DNA from 3 places in the Maridesulfovibrio gilichinskyi genome. Region 2 is predicted to be linked to each of the others. Evidence: predicted binding sites of a transcription regulator. Region 2 holds the regulator's gene; each other region holds the start of a gene.

Region 1 (3,161 bases), on a different contig from region 2:
TTACCTACAGGTGTTTCAAGAACACATGCTCCGGAAGGTGAACAAATATGGACAGATCCATTCGCGTACATTTCTATAGGCCCTGCAACAGGAACATCACCTAATCTTGTTTTGCATAAATCCATGTCCAATCTCCCTTCTAACAACTAAAAATTATGCTGAATTAGTTAAAATACACTATATGAGATATTACATTTAAATGTTTACATGCTATTTTCACTCATGCTTATTTCTATTTTTCAGAATTCAAGGTCAACTCAACGAGCTCTCCTTTGGTGAGCGGACGCATTAATTCACATGAAAGTTTTCGCACAGCCTGCGTAAGAGCGGAAAGATTACGCTCAGAAAAATCTTTTACAAGCGGCGCAATTTCACCGTCGCTTAATGCCGAAGCGACTGCTGACTTACCGCTCTTACCGCCGACTGCGAGCTTACGGGTTTTCCCTACAAGCTCAGGATTATATGGTTCAAAGAGTTCAGGTGATTTACTTAATGCATGTGCGTGCAAACCGGATTCACAGGCGAAAATATCAGTTCCAACTACCGCTTTAGTCCGCGCGATAGTCACTCCGGCCGCGCTGGAAACAAAGCTGCAAAGATCCACAAGCCCTTCTGTAGAATATGGATGGTTCTCATTATTAAGCGAAAGATATGCAATCAACTCTTCCGTGGCGGAGATGCCGGACCGCTCACCTATTCCCAGCACGCTTACATCCACATATTTTGCACCGGCCCCAAGGGCAGTTACCGCATTTGCGGTCGCCATACCGAAATCGTCATGGCAGTGGACGGCAAAATCAATATTGATCTGACTGCTGAACAACTGCACCAGATTTTCAGTAGCTTTCGGAGTAAGTTGCCCGAGTGAATCCGCAAGACGAATGCGCGAAGCTCCCGACACTTTTGCAAGTAACGCCACGGTCAGAGCAAAAGCTTCATCAGCTCTTGAAAGGTCTTCCAGTCCGATAGAAACATATCTAAGACCGTGGTTCTTAGCCGTCTCAACCGTTTTAGTTAGTTTTTTGAGTAATCCTGCCCGATCAAGGCCAAGCCTCTTCTCTATATGAAGGTCTGAAACCGGAACACCTATATTAATGCGGTCAACAGGAAGCTTTGAAACTGTAATAACATCTTCTTCGCGGCAGGGACTCCAGACACTGAATTTTGTATTACCGTTTAATGAGCGTCCATATTCTGCAAGTTCCTGCAAATCTTCCTGCCCTACCCAGCCCAGTTCTACTTCATCTATTCCAAGAGCTACAAGCCCTGCGACAATGCGTTTACGAGTATCAATATTAAAATATGCGCCGAACAACTGTGCGCCTTCTCTGAGTGTTGTATCTATCAACATGTCATGGCTCCTTGTCGTTAGTAGATAATCATTACTAAGCACAATCAATGCCAATGGGCGCCATTCGTATATTATCTTGTAATAATACGCTTATTTTAAAAACACATCCTACTTCAATCTACATACATTTTTGTAGGAAACTACACTAACGTATGTAGTTTATGTCGCTACCCACGTTTTATGTAGATTCTTTCTAGGCCCCGTTGAATGAATTAATACCGTTATATTAGATAGTTAACTTGCAAAACCTAATTTGGCACGCCAATTGCCTTATGTGAATCAGCATCAACGTAAATTTTAAAATATAAACCCTTGGAGGAGTATCATGAAAAAGATGAGAAAAGTCGCAATTTACGGAAAAGGCGGTATCGGCAAGTCTACAACTACTCAGAACACTGTTGCCGGTTTGGCACAGATGGGACGTAAAATAATGGTTGTAGGCTGTGACCCTAAAGCTGACTCCACCCGTCTTCTTCTTGGTGGTCTAGCTCAGAAATCAGTTCTCGATACTCTTCGTGAAGAAGGCGAAGACGTAGAACTCGAGGATATCCGCAAGCCCGGTTACGGCGACACTTGGTGTGTTGAATCCGGTGGTCCTGAACCAGGAGTAGGTTGCGCCGGTCGCGGTATCATCACTTCCATCAACATGCTCGAAAATCTCGGTGCTTACGAAGAGTCTGAAGGACTCGACTACGCATTCTATGACGTTCTCGGCGACGTTGTCTGCGGTGGATTCGCAATGCCTATCCGTGACGGTAAAGCAGAAGAAATCTACATCGTATGTTCAGGTGAAATGATGGCAATGTATGCAGCCAACAACATCTGTAAAGGTATTATGAAGTATGCTCAGTCCGGTAGCGTCCGTCTCGGCGGTCTTATCTGTAACTCACGTAACGTTGATAACGAAAAAGAGATGATCGAAGAACTTGCTAAAAAGATCGGCACACAGATGATCTACTTTGTTCCTCGTGACAACGACGTACAGCGTGCAGAAATCAACCGTAAAACTGTTATCGAATGGAATGATAAAGTTCCTCAGGCTGATGCATACCGCGGTCTTGCTAAAGCTATCGATGACAACACAATGTTTGTTGTACCTAAACCTCTTGAAATTGAAGAACTTGAACAGCTCCTGCTCGACTTCGGTCTGCTGGAAGTAGCTTAACACTTACCCCTTTTAAAAAACATTATATTCAAATCGCACCATAGGAGAGCCAAATGATGATCATGGTAAGAGCAATAGTTAGACCGGAAAAAGCAGACGCAGTTCTGGCAGCACTCATGGACAACGGATTTCCGGCTGTAACAAAATATTCAGTAGCAGGTCGCGGTAAACAACGCGGTATCAAAATCGGCGAAGTTACCTACGACGAAATTCCTAAAACCATGCTCATGAGCGTTGTTAAGGCTGAAGATAAAGATTTCGTCATCAGCACCATCATGGACGCTGCAAGATCAGGAACCAAGGGAGCTTTCGGAGACGGTAAGATTTTCGTTTCAGAAGTTGGCGATGTCTACACTATCAGTTCCGGCGTAAAGGAAGGCGCTGCAGAGGGAGAGGCATAATGCAGGAAATCATCGCCATTGTGCGGATGAACATGATGAACCGCACCAAAGCAGCACTTGATGAAGCAGGCGTAGATGCCTACTTCGCTCACGAAGCTCAAGGCCGGGGAAAAGGATTCGTTAACTCAGCGGTCCTTGAAGGAGCAGAAAGCGGATACGAAGAAGCCGCAGCTGTTCTCGGTGAAAAAGGTAAGCTTTACCCTAAACGCATATTAACAGTTGTCGTTCCAGATGACCTCGTCGA
Region 2 (3,161 bases):
TCTCAGAACGCCTTCCTTATCAGAACTTTCAAGTTCAAAAAGGACCAGCTCCTTATCTAAATTATCATTTATTATCATCAATTAATATCCCGGATCAATCAACCCAAAGTCGCCATTCTTGCGACGGTAAATAACATTAACAGCTTCAGTATCTGCATTTCTGAAAACAAGGAATTCATGGTCGAGGGTCTGAAGCTGCATAGCGGCTTCCTCTACAGACATGGGCTTTGGCACAAACTGATCAGTTTCAACAATCGTAGGTTCAGACTTTTCGTCTTCCTCAGTTGTGAAGCTGATTACGTCCATACGCCCGGGGGCAGCTTCGATACGTCTGTGATCTCTCATCTTATCACGCATACGTCTAAGCTGAACTTCAAGCTTGGCAAGGACCAAATCTACAGTTGAATACATATCATCCGATGCTTCATATGCCGAGATATGAATATTATCGGAGCTGAAAATAACATCTGCAACGTGTCTGATCTTATCAACAGACAAGTTGACCTGCATTTCAGTATTATCAGGATTTGTTATAAACTTTTCAAGCTTAGTAAACCTGGTGTTCGCATATTCCTTCAAATGGTCAGACGGGTCAAAGTTCTTAAAAGTAAATGCAACATTCATATGAATCCTCCTTGAGTAAAGGGTGAATATGCTTTTCTACTGAACTGCTAGAATACCTGCTTCCTCTTGGATGAGGATTTAATTCCCATTGCAGTTCTGTATTTTGCTACAGTCCGTCTGGCGATGTTGACCTCAAGTTCAATCTTGAGCATCTCGGCTATTTTTTCATCACTCAGAGGTTTTTTACTATTTTCTTCGCCTATCAAAGACTTAATCAGAGCCTTAACAGATTCGGACCCGACTTGCGAACCGTCATCAAGTCCGAGAGCACTGTTAAAGAAAAATTTAAGCTCATAAATCCCATGCGGAGTCGACACATACTTGCTTGTCGTAATTCGGCTTACTGTAGATTCATGCATTTCAATATCTTCCGCCACCTCTTTAAGAATAAGCGGTTTGAGCTTTGATACTCCTTCCTGAAAAAAACCTCTTTGGAATCTGACTATTGATTCCAGAACCTTATAAAGAGTACGCTGCCGTTGGTAGAGACTCTTCATAAGCCACTGCGCTGAGCGCATCTTCTCCTGAAAATATTCTTTGTCTTCTCCCTTTGTCGAAGCCAGCGTTTCTACATAAAATGAATTCATCTGTAACTTTGGAAGACCGTCCTCGTTCAGGACTATAACAAAATCTCCGTCATATTCATATACATAAGCATCAGGACTGACATAGAAAGACTCTCCCCCAGAAAAACTTGAACCGGGAAGAGGATCAAGAGTTTGCATCAGGTCAATATAGCTCTTGAGATCTTCCATACTAAGCTTAAACTTTCGAGCAAGAGGCTTGTATCTATTCTTCTCTAAATCTTCTAAATGATCTCTAACCAGCGAAACAAGGATAGGGTCATCATCAAGACGCAGAACCTCTAGCTGAATAAGCAAACATTCCTGTGGGCTACGGGCTGCAACTCCGACAGGATCAAATCTTTGAATTCGGTTCAGAACCCTTTCAACATCTTCCATTTCGGCATGGCATGTCTCACAAATATCATCTAATTCAATTCGTAAAAACCCATTACTGCTTAAATTACCTATAATACACTCACCGACAACAAGCTCTTTCTCTGTAAAATTTGAAAGACACAGCTGCCACGATAAATGACCTTCAAGTGTGGTTGCCTTGGTCATCCGTGCTTCAAAAGACATCCCTTCGTCAAGAGACTCCGTTTCTTTAGTTCCGGCCTGCTTGGAAGTACTGGAAAATTCGCCGAGATAATTATCCCAGTCAGCCTCACGGGATATAGCAATATCTTCTGCCGTTGCGGTTCCTGCCTCAGTATCAGGGCTGTCAGTCCGTTCTAAAGCCTCAGCCTCTTCAAGTATAGGATTTTCAAGCAACTCCTGCTGAACAGTATCAAGCAGTTCTAATCGGGAGAGCTGCAACAATTTAATTGCCTGCTGCAACTGAGGAGTCATCACCAGCTGCTGCGAAAGCTTTAATTGTTGTCTAAGTTCCAGTCCCATATATTCCTGCCACCCTCTGATATGCTTAAGCAGTATCTTTTACATTATTCAGATCAATAAAATTGGCCTTCAACAAATTTTCAAAAAAAATGTTTTTCTTGTCGTTGAGCTTGATTTAAGTATGCCACACTAAGGAAGCTCATGCAAGAATTAGTACATATTTATCCGTAATTTCAGGACCTTTCAAATTTTAAAATTGTACATGAAAAAAGTGTACCAATGTTCTGCGTCAGTGTAAATCTACATTGGTAAATTTACTTAAATTGAGTGGGGGCTATAGCAAGAACCGATAAGATAAAATGGTCAGAATGCGCGCAAAATCTTCCGGCCAAAAGGGGGAATATGATCGTAAACAAAGCATGCAGCAAGAAATCAGAGACTGAAACTGTCTCCGAGGTATAAACGGCGTGCCTTGGAATTTTTTACAATGCTCGCCGGAGCACCGTTCAAAATTACGCGCCCTTCATATACCAAATAAGCCCGGTCACAGATACTTAATGTTTCTCTGACATTATGGTCTGAAATAAGAATTCCGAGTCCCATATCTTTGAGCGAAGAAATGATATCCTGAATTTCAATAACCGCGATAGGGTCAATCCCTGCAAACGGCTCATCAAGCAGAATGAATTTGGGATCATTAATAAGAGCCCTTGCAATCTCAAGACGGCGGCGCTCACCGCCGGAAAGGTAAAGAGCTTTCTGTTCTGCCAGCCGCAAAATTCCGAGCTGATCCAAAAGCTGATTCGCCCGCATAGGGATTGCTTTACCGGAAAGACCGGTATGCTCAATAATAATTTCCAGATTTTTACGAACTGAAAGCTTCTTAAATATAGAACTTTCCTGCGGAAGATAACTGATTCCATGCCTTGCTCTTTCATGCAGCGGCCAGCGGGTGATCTGATTTTTATTAAGATAAACATCGCCGGAAGTAGGCTTAACAACACCCACAAGCATATAGAAAGTGGTGGTTTTACCTGCTCCGTTAGGACCAAGTAAACCTACAACTTCACCTTCTTTAACATTTAAGCTTATACCGCGAACAACTTCTTTCTGTCCGTAGTTTTTAACCAGCTT
Region 3 (3,161 bases), on a different contig from region 2:
ATTGAAATAACACAACACGATATAATTAAAAAATGAAGTAAGTTTTGTCAGCCAAGTATGTTGCTCTTTTTAAAGTCTGAAGGTAATGGATTAAGGAATATTAGATTAGGAGTCGTTGAATGAAAGTATGCATCTGGGGAGCGAGAGGGTCTTTGCCTGCAACGTATAACGCAGAGAGAGCCAGGGCAAAAGTTAAAGCAGCTTTGGAAATTGCGGTAGCACGCGGTATTGATTCTACTACGGATTTAGATTCATTTATCGATAACGAGCTTCCTTTCGCTGTTCGCGGTTCTTACGGTACAAATACTCCATGTATTCAAATCGGTACAACAGGTGATGACTACCTGATATGTGATTGCGGTACCGGGCTTCGTGATTTGGGAAATGCTATCATGGCTGAGAGATTCGGAAAACCGGGTGCGCATTTTCATTTTCTTATTTCACATCTCCATTGGGATCACTTGCAAGGATTTCCTTTTTTCATCCCGGCCTATTTGAAGGGGAATAAAATCTCTTTTTATGGCGGGCATCCTGATATTGAAAAAGTGTTCCGCACGCAGCAGAGTGAACCTTTTTTTCCTGTAAAATTCGATGACCTTTCAGCGGAATTTAATTTTACACGTCTTTCAAGCGGGCAGGAATTTGAAATTGCAGGAATAAAAATTAAAGTTAAAGCACAGTATCATCCTGGCGGGTCATTCGGTTATCGTTTTGAGCAGGATGGGAAAATAGCCGTATATTCCACAGATTGTGAGCACAAAAGTGCGACAGCTTTATCAGATGAAAAATTTGTTGAATTTTTTAAAAATGCAGACCTGTTGATTATGGATGCTCAGTACTCTTTTGCTGAGGCTAATTCAATTAAAGAAGACTGGGGACATTCAAACAATATTATAGCTGTTGAGATGTCAGGGTTTGCCGGAGTTAAGACTTTATGCCTGTTTCATCAGGAGCCGGTTCTTGATGATTTTGAATTGGAAAAATTCCTCGAAGATACAAGAACATATGCTGAACTGGTTGAGCGGAAACCTGATAAGATCATAATGGCTCAAGATGGTCTTTGCATTGAGCTTTAAATTTTATGATAAGTTCATAACTGTTCCTTTTTTGACACTTCTTGCCCTTACAATTTTCAAATCCAATTTTAATAGATCTTAATCTCCTGCAAACACAACGTTAATAGGTTTGGCATAAGCTTTGCTGTATGGTTGATGTAACGATCGGGGTTGTCCCGTATCTTTCGATCATGGAGCAATGAAATGAGAAACGACGAATTCAAATATGATTTAGATTTAGGGGACTACGGATCTCATGATTCTGAGTCATCTGATATGAACAGTTGGTCTGTTGCGTGGTCTGATCTGATGATGGTAATGTTTGTTCTTTTCGTAGTGCTCTTTATTTATAGTCAATCCAAAGAGAATATTAAAGTTATCTTCAGCGGAAATGCCAAATCGCAAGTTGCTCTGAGTCCCGTGGACGGATTGATTGATATGCTTTCAGTTCATCGCGACGCAATGAGCGGAAACTCCAGAGTTGTTTTAACACCTCAAGATGAACTTTATCGCAGTGATGACGGCGCAATAAGTATGGATAATGAAGATAATGGTCAGATAAAAATCGTTATGCGCGGGGATGCCTTCTTTGCTGCCGGTAAAAGCGGTTTTGAACCGAAGACTCTACAATATCTTGCTGAAGTCGCTGAAGTTTTGAAAACTAATAATCACGCCATACATATTATCGGTCATACCGACCAGAGCGATGCCTCTAAATCCGGAAAGGAATCCGCTTTTGCCCTTTCTGCCGATCGAGCTGCTCAGGTTGCACAATATTTTATCAGTGAGAAGTCTATCGATCCCGCTCGCATTCTTGTCAGCGGACGCGGTGGAACAGTACCTGAACTTCCTGATTCCATGCAAAAGGTATCAGGGAACAATCGCCGTGTTGAAATCGTTGTCATCAACACTGATCTTAATGGAGAGTAAGGGAGGTAATGTCATGAACAGAAGGAATCTTGTGGGTGTTTTGTTAGCCGGATTAATTTTTTTAGCAAGCTTCTGGTTTAGTGGAGGGTTAGCTCTTTACTGGAATGCAGCCGCTTTTGCTATTGTCATTTCCGGTTTAGCTGTAGCTGTTATGCTCAGTTATCCTGTTGAACAGTTACTTGAAGCTTTCAGGGTTGTTCGTTCCACTTACTCAAACAGGCTTACTACTCATGAAGAGATTGTCGATACTCTGCTTGATCTGAGCGTCCGTTCACGCATGGACGGCATGCTTTCGCTCGAAAAAGCCGGCGAGCAGACAACCATGTCTTTTTTGAAAAACGGACTCATGCTTTTAGTTGATAATTTTGACGAAGCAGAAATTAAAGATTGCCTCAGGACTGAAATGTCATTTTTTAATATGCGCAGAAATGAATCGGAACGTGTGTTTCAATCTATGGCACGTTTTGCTCCTGCATTCGGAGTTGCAGGGTCTGTAATAGGTTTGATAGGGCTTTTAATGGGGATTGATAATCCGGCTGTTATTCTAAAACATATTCCGGTAGCATTTATTTCAACTCTTTACGGAGTAGTACTCAGTAATATGATTTTTGCTCCTATGGCAGAAACAGTTCGGTGCAGAACTAGAAATGAGTTGATTAATCAGAAAATGATTATGGACGGGATTATTGCCATCAAGAATGAGCAGAATCCTTATAAACTTGAAAGAAAGCTGGTTGCGTTCCTTTGTCCTGATGATAGAGAAGGAAAGACCGAAGCCCTTAGAAATATAACCAGAAAGTACATTAAGATGCGCAAGGATGAGAAGGATGGTAAAAAGAAAATTCTCCATGAAATTCCTTTAGTAAAAGCTTCCTGATTACATTATATTTTATTGAATAATTTAAGCCCGGATTGTAACTCACATTGAGTATATGATTCGGGCTTTTTAATGCCCGAATTTTGACACATTTTGTTTAGAATCTTAAAAAAGCTATTATCTTGATTTACTTTTTTCAATTGAGTGTATTAGAGTCAGGTATTGGGTTTACATATAATGATGTTTTTACAGGCTCAAATTTATAAGAGGGTGCTTCAAAATGAGTTTAATTCTTGCTGTTGATATAGGTGGAACAAATAGTCGCTTTGCTGCTTTTCAGGTTCGGCCTGACGGAAGTC

Evidence for each region. Region 2 encodes sigma-54, which starts transcription at its own class of promoters, with help from an activator protein. Its sites were predicted from a motif close to CTGGCACGGNNNNTGCTT; they were not measured.
Region 1: B9N78_RS04605 (LeuA family protein) is a predicted target of sigma-54. The motif match lies at 1,388-1,405, and genes of this name have one in related genera.
Region 3: B9N78_RS01750 (OmpA/MotB family protein) is a predicted target of sigma-54. The motif match lies at 1,186-1,203, and genes of this name have one in related genera.

The regions. Positions count from the first base shown of each region.
Region 1 covers NZ_FWZU01000001.1:966,436-969,596, forward strand. The annotation lists gene B9N78_RS04600 (hypothetical protein) at 1-125, opposite strand, end outside; gene B9N78_RS04605 (LeuA family protein) at 233-1,351, opposite strand; gene nifH (nitrogenase iron protein) at 1,686-2,516, shown strand; gene B9N78_RS04615 (P-II family nitrogen regulator) at 2,570-2,917, shown strand; gene B9N78_RS04620 (P-II family nitrogen regulator) at 2,917-3,161, shown strand, end outside.
Region 2 covers NZ_FWZU01000008.1:62,176-65,336, reverse strand. The annotation lists gene B9N78_RS17495 (PTS sugar transporter subunit IIA) at 1-78, opposite strand, end outside; gene hpf (ribosome hibernation-promoting factor, HPF/YfiA family) at 82-624, opposite strand; gene rpoN (RNA polymerase factor sigma-54) at 672-2,087, opposite strand; gene lptB (LPS export ABC transporter ATP-binding protein) at 2,460-3,161, opposite strand, start outside.
Region 3 covers NZ_FWZU01000001.1:367,618-370,778, forward strand. The annotation lists gene B9N78_RS01745 (MBL fold metallo-hydrolase) at 120-1,076, shown strand; gene B9N78_RS01750 (OmpA/MotB family protein) at 1,260-1,985, shown strand; gene B9N78_RS01755 (motility protein A) at 1,999-2,862, shown strand; gene B9N78_RS01760 (glucokinase) at 3,083-3,161, shown strand, end outside.